Regions from separate parts of the Paenarthrobacter ureafaciens genome, predicted to be linked through region 2. Evidence: riboswitches for the same ligand, from Rfam matches in the RefSeq annotation. Region 2 holds a riboswitch; each other region holds the start of a gene.
The links. Region 2 has a riboswitch for cyclic di-AMP ahead of AUR_RS08500 (hypothetical protein). Riboswitches for the same ligand answer to the same signal wherever they lie in the genome.
Positions count from the first base shown of each region.

Region 1: linked by a shared signal. The riboswitch ahead of AUR_RS14055 (aggregation-promoting factor C-terminal-like domain-containing protein) and the one ahead of AUR_RS08500 (hypothetical protein) in region 2 are both predicted to bind cyclic di-AMP.
Region 3: linked by a shared signal. The riboswitch ahead of AUR_RS15015 (C40 family peptidase) and the one ahead of AUR_RS08500 (hypothetical protein) in region 2 are both predicted to bind cyclic di-AMP.
Region 4: linked by a shared signal. The riboswitch ahead of AUR_RS12295 (NlpC/P60 family protein) and the one ahead of AUR_RS08500 (hypothetical protein) in region 2 are both predicted to bind cyclic di-AMP.

Region 1 is NZ_SBHM01000007.1:2,080,487-2,084,845, reverse strand. Features, by position in the region: gene AUR_RS14060 (winged helix-turn-helix domain-containing protein) at 1-773, opposite strand, end outside; cyclic di-AMP (ydaO/yuaA leader) riboswitch at 1,550-1,703, shown strand; gene AUR_RS14055 (aggregation-promoting factor C-terminal-like domain-containing protein) at 1,709-2,548, shown strand; gene AUR_RS14050 (pyridoxal phosphate-dependent decarboxylase family protein) at 2,645-4,036, opposite strand; gene AUR_RS14045 (HAD-IA family hydrolase) at 4,075-4,359, opposite strand, start outside.
Region 2 is NZ_SBHM01000007.1:928,413-932,771, forward strand. Features, by position in the region: gene AUR_RS08495 (ATP-dependent DNA ligase) at 1-840, opposite strand, end outside; cyclic di-AMP (ydaO/yuaA leader) riboswitch at 1,056-1,205, shown strand; gene AUR_RS08500 (hypothetical protein) at 1,208-2,503, shown strand; gene AUR_RS08505 (AEC family transporter) at 2,762-3,682, opposite strand; gene AUR_RS08510 (PucR family transcriptional regulator) at 3,815-4,359, opposite strand, start outside.
Region 3 is NZ_SBHM01000007.1:2,291,480-2,295,838, reverse strand. Features, by position in the region: gene AUR_RS15030 (NTP transferase domain-containing protein) at 1-786, opposite strand, end outside; gene AUR_RS15025 (HNH endonuclease) at 867-1,367, opposite strand; gene AUR_RS15020 (NlpC/P60 family protein) at 1,589-2,377, opposite strand; gene AUR_RS15015 (C40 family peptidase) at 2,472-3,215, opposite strand; cyclic di-AMP (ydaO/yuaA leader) riboswitch at 3,220-3,379, opposite strand; gene AUR_RS15010 (M23 family metallopeptidase) at 3,526-4,356, opposite strand.
Region 4 is NZ_SBHM01000007.1:1,701,922-1,706,280, reverse strand. Features, by position in the region: gene AUR_RS12305 (universal stress protein) at 1-215, opposite strand, end outside; gene AUR_RS12300 (FAD-dependent monooxygenase) at 639-1,247, shown strand; gene AUR_RS12295 (NlpC/P60 family protein) at 1,395-2,180, opposite strand; cyclic di-AMP (ydaO/yuaA leader) riboswitch at 2,184-2,346, opposite strand; gene AUR_RS12290 (copper resistance CopC family protein) at 2,526-3,164, opposite strand; gene AUR_RS12285 (NCS2 family permease) at 3,278-4,359, shown strand, end outside.

The DNA of each region.
Region 1 (4,359 bases), 1.2 Mb from region 2:
CGGCCCAGCTTGGAGCGGAGACGACGGATGTGGACGTCGATGGTGCGCTCGTTGGGGACTTCCTCGGCGTTCCGCCACAGGCCTTCGAGGAGCTCGTCACGGCCCACCGTGCGGGTGCCGTTCTCAACGAGGTAGTTGAGGAGTTCGAATTCCTTGAACGTCAGGTTAAGCGATTCGCCGTCGAGGTGGACTTCGCGGCGGGCGAGGTCGATGAGCACGCCGGACGGGCGCGCTTCCTGCTGGGGCGCAGGACGTGCGGCTTCGGTGCGCTGGCGTGCGGCCACGGTGGGGTCACCGAATGTGGAACGTACGACGTCGAGTGCGGACCCGGGTGCGCTGGCGGGAGCAACGGCGACGGCGGCATAGCTTTCCGCGCCGGTCACGAGCGACTGGGCGTAAGCACGGATTTCCTGGGCCAGCTTGGCAATGGAGGTCCCGGCAGCAGCCGCGGTCTCTTCGTCAATACCCATGTAGAGCACGAATCCGCGGGCTACGTTGTCATTGGCCACGGGCCGGAGACGCTCGGACTGGGCCACCACCGGAGTGGGTGCCGTCATGGCTGCGGGCTCGGTAGCGGCAGGCACGGCGCGCAACTGTCCGTAGGAGTTCGGGTTGTAGCCCTGGGGAACGTAGCCCGGAGCCTGCTGGGCAGCAGCCTGGGTACCGGGTGCGTAACCGGGGCGGTTACCGAAACCGGGGCGGAGGCCGGCGTTGGAAGCGGCCTTGTTGGCGTTACGGACGGAGATGTGGACGTATCCGGATGCAACTGACATGGAGTGCTTACCTCAAAAGTGAATAGCCGTCATCGCGGCTTCGAATGCTGGTGTCCCCGCAATGAGTTTGGGGAGGGGCGCCCAACGGTGGGCTAGGGGGCGAATGCCTGAAACTTTTCTGGGGTGGGAAGTTAGGCTTGCATTCGACAACAGCGGGACTCGTCACCAGCGGGTGAGCTGGAGAAGATTGCTGCGGCTGCAGGTGCTGTTGAGTTCTTGTTCACATTGGAAGTGTGCAACGTAACAATGACAACACGCAAGTAACAAAGGGCGGAAACGTCCACATTCTGAGATAAGCGCGAGTATTGTGCCGCAAATCACAATTCAGCGGATTGCAAAAATGAATGCGGTTTTGTTCGGTCAAGGGCAGAAATATTGCGTTCTGGCTGAACTTTCTTCGATCAATGGCGCATGATGCCCCTCTGGATTCCCGCGAGCGCCCGACAAGCGGAATCTCACGATCTGAAACGGATGCTGTCCAATCGAAGTGGACGCCAGACTCGATATTCAGGCTCCCAATCTGCTAAAAGCTCCGAACGCCACCTGCGAACCCCCGCGCAGCCTCAGTGCCCCCGATTGTCGCGGCGCCGTGGCGCATCCTGCCCCGCCCTTCCTTGGGGCACATCCCCACCGCGGCGAATCCGGCAAGGCGACGCACCGGCGTCGTGATCTCTGTTACCTAAATGTGACTTTCGCTTGAACCTCCTGTACCGTCGAACGAGTGGGTCGCCCCAACCTTGGCCCACACCCGGGATGCGCCGAGCTCTGCCACTTCCCGGAGTTCCGTTCTGATTTCGAGGCAGAGACGGGGGACCCAGAGTCTCCGGGCCAGGCATTGCGCCGGCCCTTGGGGTGAAGCCGCAGCTACACGCGCGGCCGGATGACCTCATCCGAACCCGACAGCTAACTCCGCAGGCGCTGAGAGGTAATCACACATGTCTGAATTCAAGGATCAGTCGCGCCATGAGGCGCGTCACCGTGACGAAAACAACGCTCCCCTGACCAAGTCGCAGAATGTCCTGAAGAACGCTGCCCGCCAGGGTAGGACCGGCCACCGCATGTCGGTAGCAGCCGGCGTCGTCGCAGCCGCGCTGGGCGTTGCATCGCTCGGGCAGGCCGCAAACGCCACGTTCAACCTTCCGGAGATGAGCCAGGCAGCACAGACCCAGGCTTCGGTCCAGGTGGACCCGCAGACCCGCGAGAACGCTGCCGCTGAAGCCGCCGCCCAGGCTGAGGCCGCAAAGCGCGCCGCTGCTGAAAAGGCCGCAGCTGCCAAGGCCGCCGCCGAAAAGGCTGCTGCGGAGAAGGCTGCCGCAGAAAAGGCCGCAGCTGACAAGGCCGCCGCCGAGCAGGCTGCTGCTGCCCAGGCAGCAGCAGAGAAGGCTGCAGCCGACGCCGCCGCCAAGGCCGCTGCGGACAAGGCTGCCGCAGAAGCTGCTGCCGCCGCTGCAGCCCCCAAGGCCATTGATGATCCTGCCGCCGCAAAGGCCTACGCTGCCAGCATCCTGGCCAACTACGGCTGGGGTCCGGGTGAAATGACCGCCCTGAACACGCTCTGGGAAAAGGAATCGAACTGGCGCACCACTGCCACCAACGCTTCCAGCGGTGCTTACGGCATTGTCCAGTCGCTGCCGGCCGGCAAGATGGCTTCCGCCGGTGCTGACTGGCAGACCAACTACCAGACCCAGATCAAGTGGGGCCTGAACTACATCAAGGAACGCTACGGTTCGCCGTCCGCAGCCTTGGCATTCCACTTGGCCAACAACTGGTACTAAACCCGGACGTTGCCTGAGAAGCCGCTCCCGTTGCCGCCGCACGCACCAGTACCTACAGGAGCGGATGGCGGAACCGGGGGCGGCGTTGGCGTTTAACTAGGCTTCGGGTTCCTGCTCCACCGCACGCCGGACTGCTTCCACCGACGCCGCCACATCGGCGTCGTCCGTGGACCAGTTGCTGACGGAGATCCGCAGGATGTCCCGGCCCTGCCAGGAAGAACCTGACATCCACACGGCGCCTTCTGCCATGAGCCGCTGGGTGATCCTGCGCGTACGTTCGTCGCTCCCGAAACTCACCGAGACCTGCGTGAACACCACGTCATTGAGCACTTCCACCCCGGGGATCGAGGATAGGCCGTCAGCGAGCGCCCGCGCGTTCTCGGCCAACCGCTCCACCATGTCGATGACACCGTTCCGGCCCAATTGGCGCAGGGCAGCCCACACCGGAATACCGCGGGCGCGGCGGGACATCTCCGGAACTTTCTCGAAAGGGTCCCCCGGCCCGGCATCCGTCGCTATCAGGTAACTCGTATGAACGCTGAAGGCACGCCTCATGGCTTCGGGGCGGGCCACGATTGCCAGGCCGCAATCGTAGGGAACGTTGAGTGTCTTATGGGCATCGGTGGCCCAGGAATCAGCGAGCTCCACACCTGCCAGGCGTTCCCGCAGTTTCGGGCTCGCAGCCGCCCATAAACCAAAGGCGCCGTCCACGTGGACCCACGCACCACGGTCGCGGGCCACTCCGATGGAGTCAGCCATGGGATCGAAGGCGCCCGAGTGCAGGTTGCCGGCCTGGAGGCATAGGATCGCCGGGCCGGGTTGCTCTCCCATGGCGTCATCGAGCGCGTCGGGCAGGATCCGGCCTTCCCTGTCTGCGTCCACGGGAACACATGTCCCCAGGCCCAGATACCTCAAAGCGAGGTCCACCGCAGCGTGCCGCTCCCGCCCCGCGAACACCGTGATCCTCGGCGCCCCGGACAGGCCGAGGCCTTCCAGGTCCCAGCCGGCCTCGTCCATCAGGTGCTGCCTTCCCGCGGCAAGCCCGACGAAGTTGGCGGTAGTGGCCCCCGTGGTGAAGCCGACGTCGGAGGTGGCGGGCAAGTGCAGAAGGTCAAGCAACCAATCGGCCGCAGACTCCTCGATCGCCGCCGCCGCCGGGGTGGCAAAGCGCAGGCCCGCGTTTTGGTCCCACGCGGAGACAAGCCAATCCGCCGCCATGGCAGCCGGCAAGGTGCCGCCCATGACCCAGCCGTAGAAACGTCCGGACTGGATGGCCATCAGTCCCGGTTCGGCCAGTGCAGCCAGCTCATCAACGACGGCGGCGGCATCAGCAGGTTCGTCGGGGAGCCGCGGCAGGATGCTTGCGGCGACCTGGTCGGCGTCGGACTGTGGGCGGACTGGACGGGTGGGCACCGACGCGAGCCAATTGGTGGCGTGCACCATGGCACGCTCCAATGCAGCACCGTATGCCTCCGGCAACGCAGACATGCGCACAGCCTACTCCCGCCCGGCCGGGTGGAACAGGGCTAGAACGTCAGCGTGATGACGTGGCCGCCGTCGTCGTGCCTCACGGTCTCCACGGTCACCGCCGAGTAGTCGGGAATCCGCCACATGCCGGGTTCCAGATCCGCTTGGTGCGCGGCGGCCTGGCCCACAACCACTGTCCGCATCCCGGCGGCCCTTGCTGCGGCAATGCCTGCGGGTGCGTCCTCGAAAACCACGACGTCGGCCGGTTCGGCACCGAGCAAGGCCGCGGCTTTGAGGTATCCCTGCGGATGCGGCTTGCCGCGCGTAACGGCTTCGGCGGTAAC
Region 2 (4,359 bases):
CCTCGAACCAACCGCCGCTCCGGTTTCCTGGCTGGCCCACTCTCCCCAGGGGTGGTCCGCGATCTCCACCTGGTACGGTTCCAACTCGGCCACCAGCGCCTTCCGCTTCGCCATGGGGAAGGCGGCCACCACTCCAACGTGGTGGAGTTTGCCGGAATCGTCATAGAGCCCCAGCAGCATCGACCCCACGACGTCCGCCGTCTTGTGCCAACGGAAACCGGCCACCACGCAGTCCGCCGTCCGTTCATGCTTGGTCTTGAACATCACCCGCTTGTTCGGCTGGTAGGTACCGTCGAGCGGTTTGGACAGCACGCCGTCGAGCCCTGCTCCCTCAAGCTGCACGAACCATTCCTGTGCCCGCTCAAGGTCGGTGACCGCAGGCGTCACGTACACGGGCGGCTCGGCATCGGCGAGCGCCTTTTCCAGCGCAGCACGGCGCTCGGAGAACGGCCGGGCAGTGAGGTCTTCGTCCCCGAGGGCCAGGAGGTCGAACCCGACGAAGGAGGACGGCGTCTTCTCTGCAAGCATCCGGACGCGGCTGTCGGCGGGGTGGATGCGCTGCTGCAGTCCTTCGAAGTCGAGCCGGTTGCCGGAAATAAGGATGATCTCGCCATCCACCACGCATTTCTCCGGCAGGTTCTTCTTCAACGCCTCCACCAGCTCAGGGAAGTACCGGGTCATGGGTTTCTCGTTCCGGCTGCCCAGGATGACGTCATCCCCGTCCCTGAAGACGATGGTCCGGAACCCGTCCCATTTGGGTTCGTAGTGCCCAACCTCAGGAATGTTGGGCACGGATTTGGCGAGCATGGGCGAAACGGGTGGCATCACGGGTAGGTCCATAGCTCATGTCTACCGACCGGTAGACGCCGAAAGCTAGTGCTCACCAGGGATATGTGGACGGTGTGTGGCGCGTCCGTCCGTCAGCGCGGGCGCTGCCGGCCCTCATGTACCGTCCGTTACATTAATGTGACTTTACTTCCCTGCTGCTGTAACTTCGTAGGGCGACCCGTATCTCCGCTGGGCCGCTTCCGGGCTGACGCCGAGCTCTGCCGCATCCCGGAATCCCGCCAGACCCGCGGCAGAGACGGGGGACCCAGAGTTCCCGGGCCTGTTCCCCGCAGGCCCTTGGGGTGAAGCCGCCACGTGCGGCCGGACGGCCTCGTCCGAACCCGACAGCTAACCTCGCAGGCGTTGAGAGGCAAACACCATGTCCCCAACCATGGATCAGCCGCGCCGTGCCCAAGGGGACGGCCAGCCCACCAAGCCAACCGGACGCCGTCGGGCCCAGCCCAGCGGTCCGGCCACCGAAATGGAAAGCACGACGGCGGCACCCGCCACCGCAACCGACCCCACCGCTGCGCCCATGACACGAGCGCAGCGTCGGGCGATGGAACGCGAGCGCGCGGCCCAGGCAGTCGTGGCTCCGGAAGCTGCACCGAGTGCAGAGTCCGTCTCCAAAACCCCCGCTGAATCCCCCACCGAAGAGCCGCGCACCGAAGCCATCCCGGTAGTTGCCGCTCCTCCGCGCTCGGAGTCCACTACGCCCGGGCCGCCCACGGCTGCCATCCCCGTGGTGAAGGCCACGCCGGCGGAGCCTGCCGCTGAGGCCGAGCCCGCGACTGCCGCTATTCCGGTGGTTTCGGCGCACGTTGCCGCCGAGGCCGGGACCGCCCAGCCCAAGACGCCGGCCCGGATCGCCGCTGACGCTACAGCCGCCGCCGGACTGGCCAGTCGCAAGACCGCCCGGGGCCAACACGACGGCGCACGCCCTGCGGCAGGACGAGCCGCTGCAAGACGCAATGCTGCGAAGTCGGCCTTTGGTTCCTTTGCTTCCTCATCCTTCACCAAGGAACCCCACGCCGTCCTGACCAAGGCAGCGTCCGTGAAGACCATGAGCCAGCGCATGGCGGTGGTCGCCGGAGCACTGGGCCTGGTCCTCACGGTGGGAACGGTAAGCCAAGCCATGGACCTGCCGATCTTCGGCCAGGACACCCAAAACCAGGCCAGTGGCGCTAACAATTCCGGCGAAGGCCGGGCAACGGGCTCGGCCACTCCTGGCCCGACGCCGTCCTACTCCACCGCGTCCTCGACGTCGGCCGCTACGACGGATACCGGGCAGTCCGCAGTCGAAGCAGCCTCTCCGGCAGCGGCAGCACCGCCGTCGTCCACTCCGACGCCGCAGGTTTCGTTGGCCGACCCCAAGTGGATTCCGTCCAACGCCCCTTCGGCCGTGGTTCCGGTACCGGGCGTGACGTCGCCCGTTCCGAGTCAGCCGGCACCGCCGTCGGACAACATCACGGCGCCTTCGCCCAGCACGACGCCTTCAACGACGACGACGCCAACCACCACCCCAACGCCCACGCCGACGACGACGCAGACTTCCAAGCCGCGGCCCAGCGACTCCCCGAAGCCGGGCTCCGCCCCTAAGTCCAGCGCACCGACGGAGGTTCCGAGCCTGGACGTGGACGGCCTGCTCGACGCAGCCAAGGGGGTCCTCAAGTGAGCACCCGCATGCCCCGCACCACTACCCACATCGGCTGGCACGGCCGGTACTGCTGCAGCAGCCGGACGGCCACTTTCCGCCATCGGATGGGCCGCTGGAGCCACCAGCGGTTGCGCCGTTTCTGACGGGCGCCGCAAAAAAGCCAAGAAGGCAGGGACCCAGCAAGGGTTCCTGCCTTCTGTTCTGCCACCTGACTGTTCTGCCACCCGACTGTTCTGCCACCCGGCTCTTCCGCCCCCGGGTCGGTCACATGTTTCGCTACCCCAAGAGCCACGCGACCACCAGCAAGGCCCCCACGCAGAGCACTGTGGTCAGGAGGATGACGTCGCGCGCAACAACAGTGCCACGGCCGTACGGGGAAGCGAAAAGGAACACATTCTGTGCCGTGGGAAGCGCACCCATGATGACCACCGCCAGGAGGTGCTGCCCTTCGAGCCCGAAGACGAACCGCCCCAGCGCCCAGACCACCAAGGGCATCCCCACGAGTTTCAGGAGCGTCGCCACCACGGTTTCCACCCGGCCGTCGCCCTTCTGCAGCGGAGCGCGGCCCGCCAAGGACATCCCGAAGGCGAGCAGCACCATGGGAACGGCAGCTCCGGCCAACATATCGATGGGCCGCTGGACCAGTTCCGGAACCTCCCACCGGGTCAACGCCACCACCACACCCAGCGCTGACGCGATGATCATGGGATTCCCCAACGGCTGCAGCACTACCCGCTTCCAGGGAATTTTCGCCCCTCCGGCCACACCAAGGATGGTGACATAGAAGGGCGCCAGGACCAGGAGTTGCACCAGCAGGACCGGGGCAACGTGCTGGGCCGTTCCCACCGCGTAGAGGGAAACGGGGATCCCGATGTTGTTGGCATTGGCATAGCTGCTGGCCATGGCTCCCACGGCCGTTTCGGCAACGGACCGTCGGAAAAAGAGGAAACTCAGCAGGCAGTACATGAGGCCCATCGCGGCAGCAGACAGAAGGGCCAGCGGGGCGTCGACGCCGAGCGCGGCCCGTATGTCGCTCCCGGCCACCACGGTGAAGAGCAGCGCCGGGTTGGTGATGTAGAAGGCGGTGCGGGTCAGAGCAGCCTGCACTTCCGGGGCGAGCAGTTTGCACCGGACGGCCAGGTAGCCCACGGCAATGACTGCCGAAATGATGAGGATGCCGGAAACGACGCCGCCCACCCCGCCCCCTTTCGCATTGGTAACAGGTCCCGCTTGGAACGGTTTCCCTAGTTACTAATCCTGCGAGAAACCGCTTTCTCACCCTAAGCGTACGGGCAGGGGCTGTCCATCGGAGTTCATCCTGTGGCGCCTTTAGATTCGTGGCCTGAGCGCCCAGCGCCGGGCCTTCAGCGCGGCGTGAAGCTCCAGCCGGATGGCACCACTGAGGGGATCGGCTCCAATGAGTTGGCGGATCCTGCCGAGCCGGTTGTAAATGCTGCTGCGATGCAGATGGAGTTTGGCGGCGACATCCTGCACCGAACCGTCGTTGTCGTAGAGGAGCTCCAGGACGGGCAGGAGCTCACCGTTTCGATCCTGCCCTTCAAGGGTGCTGTAGTGGACGGAGCCCGTATCGTCCCAACCGCCGGGCGCCTGCAGGCGGTCGAAGAGTTGATAGACCCCCACCGACCGGCTGTCCACCAGCTCTCCCAGCGACGGTTCGACAGCCGCAGCCTGGGCAGCCACCTTCGACTGCCGGTACGCTCCCGCAAGCTGCCGGATCACCTGTATTGGTTCGCTGATGCCTAGGATGATGCGGTCCACCGAACGGCCGGCACGCTTGGCCAACTCCAGTTGGTAATGCACCAGCACTTGCGCATGAACGGCCCGGCCGCCCGATTCACGGAAGAGGACCACCG
Region 3 (4,359 bases), 1.4 Mb from region 2:
CCGGGCCATTCCGGCCGCATAGCCGGCAATGAACGTGGTCAGGGGTGCAGCGGGACGCACCACGGAATGCGCCGCAACGCCAGCAACGGCGAGGACCTCGTTGACATCCACCTCGACGCCTTCAAGCTCGAATGCCTGCAGCAGCATGCGGCACCATTCCTCGAGAGTCTCTTCCTGGCTCTTCACGTCCGCCTCCTGCTGTTTGTCTATGCCCAGTACCGCGGCGTCCGCCCACGTGTCCACATCATCCGTGGAACCGCTGGGAACAGGCACCGCCATCACCTTCAGCCTAGCAAGCAGGCGGAACACTGAAGAGTTCGTTAACCCTCCCCCTTCCGAGGCCAGGGCCACTTCCCTTTCCATGGCCCGTGTGCTGTAGATCCCCAGCAACGGCTGCTTGCGCCCGTCCGGGGACACGGCGATGGCACCCTCGGTCTTCGGCGTGGCAATAAGGGCAGCCAACAACGCTTGCACACCGCGGGAGGCATGCGGCATGTCGCACGCGAGGACCAGGGTCCAAGGGGCGGGCCCCCGATCCGCCAGGGCAGCCAGTCCTACGGCAATCGCCGCAGCAGGACCGGCGAATACAGGTTCCTCCCGTGCAGTCAGCACGCCGGGCGGCAACGTGCCGGGATCGGGGCCCACCACTACGGTTGCCACAGCACCCCTGGCTGCGTCCAGGGCATGCGAAAGCAGGGTGGCGCCGTCGTAGGTCAGCGAAGGTTTGGGCACACCGCCAAGGCGGGTGGCCCTGCCACCCGCCAAGATCACTGCGTTGAACTCCATTCGCCCAGATTACCGGTGCCGCCCCGGATTACCGGTGCCGCACAGGATTACCGGTGCCGCATAGGGCGGACGCACATCAATCAGGCAGCGGATTCCGGCAAGAGGAACGGATCCCAGTCCGGCGCAGGCTTCTCGAGTTCTTTGATCTGCCACATGGTTCCGGAGGGGACGCCGGGTGTGAAACGGAGTTTCCAACCCATCTCTGCCGGCGTGTGGTCGCTCTTGGCGTTATTGCATTTCAAGCACGCCGCAACCAGGTTTTCCCAGGAATCCGCGCCGCCCCTGGATTTGGGGTGGACGTGGTCTATGGTGTGGGCTGTCTTACCGCAGTAGGCGCAGCGGTGGCCGTCGCGGCGGAGAACTCCGCGCCGGCTGACGGCCGTAATCCTGTTGTACCGCGGCCGGATGTAGCGATTGAGGAGGATCACGGACGGGCGTCCCAGAATCTCCTGCGGCCCGACGACAGGTTCGTCGCCTTCGGCCACTACGCTTGCTTTTCCGGTGAGCACAAGGACCAGCGCCCGGCGGAAGGTAACTACCGCCAGCGGTTCATATCCAGCATTCAGAACGAGTGTGCGCATGCACGTACCTCTTAACGGCCGCACCCGCCAGGGGCACGAGGGCCGGCTGCCCTCTGCATGTACGGGCTGTGGATCGACACCATAAGAGTAAGCACTTATATGCCATATCAACGAATTATCAGTGGAATTAGCTTGTGATGTCGCCCACAGGCCCCGGTCCTGCCCCTTAAGACGGAAATACCCCGCAGGTGAAACCTGCGGGGTATTTCCTCAAAGTTCGATCAGCCGTTGACCCGGATGAAGACCGGACCCGAGCCGACGTTGACGCTGAACAGAGCAGTGGTGGATCCGTTCCATCCGCCATGCACTGCCATGCCGTTGCCGACGTAGACGGCGATGTGGGCCTGTCCGGCCAGACCACCGTTGGCGTAGTAAGCGAGGTCGCCCGGCTGGGCTTCCGCTGCGCTGACCGTACGTCCAAGGGAAAGGTAACCCGCAGGCCAGTCATGGAAGTTGATACCCACGGCTGCGAGGGAGTTGGTGACCAACATGGTGCAGTCCTGGGTCACGCCGAGCTGGGCGTAGGCTGCAGCGGCAATGGCCGCACCGAGGCCACTGGAAGCAGCCGGAGCCTTTGCTGCCGGTGCAGCGTTGCTGACTGCCACGGTTGCGCCGCCAGCAGCGTTGGAAGCTGAGGCAGTGGCTTCCTGTGCGGAGCTCTTCGCTTCAGCCTTGGCCGGGGCTTTCTCCACGACGGGCGCGGGCGCCTCGACCGTGGTGACAACCGGGCTCTCGTAGGAGATGGCAACGGTGGAGTCAGCGGCGATGGTGGACTGCACGACGGACTGGATGTCCAGGGAGGTGGTTGAGGTGGACTCGCGATCCACATTGGTATCCGCCGCATTGGCAGCAACGCCACTGGTCAGGACCAAGCCCGAAGCCGCGGCGATGACGGCTGCCTGGCGGCCGACGCCACCGGCGTTCACCGAAACTGCCTTTGCAATCACGGCAAGTGAGCTGGTCTTGGGAGCCTCGGCCCGGTGCCGCGCAACCTTGTTTGCACTGGTCATGATGATCTCTTTTCGTTTCCGCGTGCTGCTGGGAAGCACGCGGGTCATGGGCAGGCCAGCACCCGGGGGGCGCGCTGGCTTACCTGGACGGTTTTTAGCGCAGGGTGAAGAAGGAGGAGGTTCCGGTAGAAGCTACCGAGTGAAGCAGCGTGCCCTGGCTGGGGTTCAGGGCGCTGACCATCATGCCGTTGCCGACGTAAATGCCAACGTGGGCACCGCCGTTCTGCATGACGAGGTCGCCGGGAGCGGGAGTGCTGGTGGGCTTCATGGCGGTCCATGCATTGACGCGGGGGATGCTGATGCCGGCCTGCGCGTAAACCCACTGGGTGAAGCCGGAGCAGTCCCAACCGTTGGGGGTGGTGCCGCCCCAGACGTACGGGTGGCCGATGCCGGTGTACGCGATTGCTGCGAGGCCCGAAGCCGCGGCGCTGGCTGCGGAATCCTTGGAGCCGGCGGACTTGGCGGTGACTGCGCCCTCGCCCTGGCCGGCATTCTGGTTGCCGTTCGCCTGGGAGCGCTGCGTGGTCTGGGAAGCGCGCTGGATCTTGGGGGCTTCCTTGGTAACCACAACGGGGCTCTCAAAGGAAACAGTGGCGGTTGGTTCCGCCGTGACGACGGCGGTAGTCACCAGCTGCTGTGCGCTGGACTCAGCCTTGGAAACGTCAGTATCCGCTGCCTGGGCAGGAAGGCCGACGCTGAGGACCAAGCCCGATGCTGCTGCAAGGACTGCGGCCTGGCGGCCGACGGTTCCGGCATTCGCTGAAACAGCCTTGGAAAGAGTGTTCAACGGGGTAACCGTCTGGGCGCGGTGGCGCGCAGAAGTAGTGCGTGATGACACGAAGGTAGCCTCTCCCAATGCCTGCGAGGTGAGCTGTCGGATTCGGATGGGAGTCATCCGGCCACACGCCGTTGGAAGCGTTTGTGACTTAACCCCAAGGCCCTCTTTCGAAGACCAAAATTGGTTCCCCCGCCCCTGCCAGACGAATTATGCGAACGGACCTTGAGTGGTGGCAGAGCTAGGCAATCCACCCAAGTGCATCGGCCCCCTAAAAAGCCGATGCGCTTTGTACGGTACAACAGTTGAACTAAAATGTCACATTCAGATCACGGGGCGTGTCAAGAATGCGAGAGACGACCATCAACTCGGGTTAGAGCCAGCCCATGGGGTCGACGACTTCGCCGTTGACCTGGACTTCGAAGTGGAGGTGGCAGCCGGTGGAAGCGCCCGTGGTGCCGCTCAAGGCAACGGTGTCTCCGCGATTCACGGTGTCGCCGACCTTGACTTTGAATGACGACAAGTGGTTGTAGGTGGTTTCCAGGCCGTTGCCATGGTCCACCACCACGCGGTTGCCTCCACCGTATTCGTGCCAACCCGCAAAGGTGACCTTGCCCGCCGCAGCAGCGTGGACTGCCGTGCCGCACTGGGCCACGAAGTCCTGGCCGCGGTGGAAATCGCCGCTGCCGCCTGTCAGCGGGCTGATGCGGTAGCCGAACGGTGATGCGGTGCTGAGGGTGTCCAACGGGCTGGCCATGGTGCCCTTGGAGGAGCTGGCCTGGATGCTTCCCACGGACTGGGCGCTCAGCAACTGCTTGAGCTTGCCGTCGGGATCCGCCTTGGTTGCCACCGCGGCGCGGCTGAAGTCGATCTTGGCGGACGCTTCCGCGGAGACCTCTGGCTGGCTCCCGCCGCCCACAGCCAGTGCGGCCTCAGTCTGCCCGGACTCGGACGTGGCCATGACGGGACTCGTTGCAGGCAGGCCGACAGTGAGCGCAAGACCGGTAGCAGCGAGTGCTACGCCGGCCTTCTGCCCTACACCACTGGCTGCTGCGAAATCGGCCACCTGGCGCATCGGGCTCTTACGGCGGCGCACCTGACGCTGGGTGTCGCGGGGCCGGATCTCCGATACTACGCGGGCTGGCCGCAGCTCAGTAGCGGGGCCGGTAGCGCGTCGACGGCCCCTGACGTTCTGCGAAGTCAAACT
Region 4 (4,359 bases), 770 kb from region 2:
TATCCGCCGTCCAACCCTGAGGCGGCGAAGATCGGCACTGAATAAGCGGTCACGATGTGCAAGGGAAGTTGCCGGCGTTCGGCTTCACGCGCTGCCCACACCAAAGCGCATTGTCCGTGTTCGGAGCCGTCCACTCCAACCACGATGCCGCCCGGGGCTACTGCTTCCGCGTCACCGCCGCGGGGATGTTCAACGTGACTACCGTGCTGGTCCATTTGGGGCCCGCCTCTCCACCTGCTGCTTGATGTTCCGGCCATTCTGCCAGAGGTTCAACGTAGGGGTGTTACACCTCACGTTGTGCGCTAATGTCCGTGAACGAGGAAGCCACGGGACTTCCTCGTCCAATGCCAACTATTCTCGTTTGCTTATAGCGAATCAAGGCGGCTTTTCCGCTATCTGCATAACGGTCCGGGCTCGGTTTCAAGGCCCTCCCGGGACGCCCCGGGAAGAAGTAATAACACGCTGTCAGGAAGGCTACCCAACGCCCCAAAAGTTCTGTAGTGTTCGAGTCACCGAATGGCCGGTGAGAGTGTTCCAGAACACATACCGGCCATTTATTTGCGACCGTTTGGGGAACCGGAAGCGTCCAATCCTGCCTTTGGGCACGTACGTCAAGGAGGAACCACGCAGTGTCACTCATGCCTGATTCCGCCACGGAGCGAACCACCACCGTGGTGATCGGAGCCGGACTCTCAGGCCTCGCCGTGGCCAGCGAACTCAGCCGCTACGGCGTGGGCTCGATCGTGGTGGACGGCTTCGGCCCACTGGCACAGACGGGTCCTTCCGTGCATACCGGCATGCTGCAACGCTGCGAGGTAGCCGATCCCGCTTCCATGCTGGAACGGAACCAGATCCTCCGCCACCTGCGGAACTACGCGGCCAGTCACCACCTGGATGTACGCAACACCACCAAGGCGGTCCGGCTGGACCTGCTCACGGCTGCAGAAACTCCCCTCGCATCCCCTCGTCAATGGGCCGTCCACACGGCGCACGGCATTCTCCTTGCCGACCACGTTGTAGTGACGCGTTGCGCGCAGAGCCAGCTACGCAAGATGCTGGCCGAGCTGGGGATTGCCGTTGGTCAGAACCTTGTGGCCGCCATGCGCGCGGTGGGCATGCATCTGGTGGGAGTGGGAGAACTCATCACGCCAACCCCCAAGGAAGTCCTCCGCCAGGCCAAGGCGGTGGGGCAGGCCATCTCTTCGAAGGTGGCACTTCCAGCAGCGCCCGGCCTCGCGATCGCCTAAGCCCGGCAACCCCCACAGCGGCACCAAGGCAGCCCTGAAACAGGGCTCTTGGAGCAGGGGCCTTAGACCAAAAGCCTTAAACCAAAAAACCGGCACCCCGGGAGGAGAAAACCTCCGGGGTGCCGGCCTTTTTGTGAAGCGTGAAGCTTATGCGCCGGCGCGGACGTACGTGAGCGGGCCGGTTGCGGTCAGCCAGCTGATCGGGTGGATGCCGGTCTGGTTACCGTTGATGCCACCGGAGATGGCCTGGCCATTGCCGATGTAGATGGCAACGTGGCCGGACTGGACGATCATGTCACCGGGCTGGGGATCACTGACAACCTTGCCGTAGTTCATGAATTGCATGGGTGCAAGGTCGCCCACCGGGATACCTGCGGAGCCGAGGGCCTTTTCGACCATGGCGGTGCAGTCCTGCATGACACCGATCTGGGCGTAAGCCGAGGCAACCATTGCTGCGTTGACGCCGCCAACAGCGGGTGCCGGGGCAGGTGCTGCGGGAGCAGCAGCGGCAGGTGCGGAAGCAGCAACCGTGGCGGTAGCGGCGGGAGCAGCAGCCTTGGCTGCGGCCTTCTTGGGAGCCTCAACAACCGGAGCCGGCTTCTCGATGACCGGTGCTGCCACGGAAGCAACAGCGGGACGCTCGAAGTTGACGGTGGCCGTTGCTGCGGCAGTGACAACCTTGTTGGGGGTTTCGGCAACGGTTTCAGCAACCGTGGCGGGGCTGGAGTCCCGCTGGACCGGAGCCTGTGCCGGAGTTTCGGCAGCGTGCGCAGCAATGGAACCGGTCAGGACAAGACCCGAAGCTGCAGCGATGACGGCTGCCTGGCGGCCAGCGCCTGAAGCGTTGCTGGCAACTGCCTTGGAGATGGAGATGAACGGATTGGGGCGTACGCTGTCCGCCTTACGACGGCCGCGAAGAATGCGTGAAGACATGAAAGAGCCTCTCCCGATGCCTGCGAGGTTAGCTGTCGGATTCGGATGGGAGTCACCCGGCCACTATCCACCGCTGTTCAGCGGAAGCTTCGTGGCTTCACCCCAAGGCGCGCTCATTGGCGGCCTAAAATGGGTTCCCCGTCTCTGCCGTAGGTATGTCTGCGAACGGATTCCGACCTGCGGCAGAGCTAGGCAATCAGGCCGGAAGTGCGCCGAATGCGGATCGGGCACAGGTACTACCGTACGCGACGATCACAGCAAAGTCACATTTAAGTAACGAGAAGTGGGCGTCGAGCGTGTCGCAGTAACCGTTTCGAGATTTTCGCAGATATGTAGAAAACCCCGTCATTCCGCGGATTTATCGCCCTCGGCATCATTGGAGGCAGCCAATTTCCGACGGGCTGTAACGGCCAGGAAAATAACGAGCGCAACAGCTAATGCAGCAAACGCCACGATGCTCCACGGGAACGGCTGGGAGGCGTCCGGAGCCGGTTCGCTGACGGGGGTTCCGGGGGCCGCAGTTCCTGCGCTCGGAACAGTGCCCGAACCTGCCTGGCCCGACGCGGACGGCAAGGCTCCCGCGGTGGCCCCCTCCGACGTCGTGCTTCCTGCTGTTGCCGTGAATGTAAAGGTGCCCTCGATGGGGTGCGAATCGGAGCTGACGACGCGCCAAACCACCGTGTACTGGCCCGCCGGAGCGCCGGGGCGCAGTTTTTGGACCGCCTGGTTGTCGATGATTTGCACGGCGCCGTCCGCCCAGTTCTCCCCGCCCGCGGTCACCGACATGCCCGAACCAATAGCCAGCGGCCGGTTATTGAACGTGACGGAGACCGATGCCGGAACTTCCGCAACCGTGGCTCCGCTGGCCGGACTCGTGGATTCTGCGGCGTCGTGCGCCGATGCCGGGGCGGCGCCGAAAAGCAGCGCCGAGGCGAAGGCGAGGGCAGCAACGACGGCGGCCAGGAGCGGGCGGATGGTGCGCATGGGGCGGTTTCTCCTAATGTTGGCTTCCTTACAGACTAGGCGAATCGTCAGGCCTCCCCGCACGGGCGGGCATAGGATTTGAGAGCACACTCACACGATCCCCGGAGACATCCATGCTTAAACAGGGTTCTGCAATCGACCGCTACTTCAAGATCTCCGAACGTGGATCCACGTATTCGCGGGAAATCCGTGGCGGCTTCGCGACCTTCTTTGCCATGAGCTACATCGTGGTCCTGAACCCCCTCATACTGTCGGGGGCTGACTCGAGCGGGGCATCGCTGGGCTTCACGGCCGTCGCCGCCACCACGGCCTTCGTGGCAGGCATCCTGACCATCCTCATGGGTGCTTGGGCCAAGCATCCCTTTGCCGTAGCCACAGGCCTGGGCGTCAACGCGTTCGTGGCCGTCACCGTCGCCTCGCACCCGGGCCTGACATGGCCGGACATGATGGGCCTGGTGGTCCTCTCCGGCCTGACCATGCTGATCCTTGTCCTCACCGGGTTCCGGACCGCGGTCTTCAAGGCCGTCCCCGAGGCGCTCAAGACCGCGATCGTGGTGGGCATCGGTCTCTTCATTGCGCTGATCGGCCTGGTCAACGCCGGCTTCGTGCGCCGCATCCCCGACGCCGCCGGAACCACCGTTCCGCTGGGCCTGGGCGTGGACGGCAAACTCCTGGGCTGGCCGACGCTGGTGTTCGCGGTCGGCCTGGTCCTCACCATCGCGCTGGTGGTGCGCAAGGTACGCGGTGCCATCCTGATCGGCATCATCGTCTCCACCGCGCTGGCTGCGATCCTTGAATTCACCCTGCATATCGGCCCGAGCAACGACGGCACCACCATCAACCCCCGTGGCTGGTCGCTCGTGGCGCCCAAAGTGTCCGAGTGGGGCGCTCCGGACCTTTCCCTGATCGGCAAGGCCAACCCCTTTGGCGCCTTCGAACACCTTGGCTTCATCGGTGCCGCCCTGCTGGCCTTCGTGATCCTGCTCAGCATCTTCTTCGACGCCATGGGCACCATGGTGGGCCTGGCCAATGAGGCCGGAACCGTGGATGAGCACGGCAACATCCCCAATGTGGACCGCGTTCTCCAGGTTGATGCGCTCGGCGCGATTGTGGGTGGCGGAGCTTCGGTGTCCTCCAACCAGATCTTCGTCGAATCCGGCGCCGGCATTGGCGAAGGCGCCCGGACCGGCCTGGC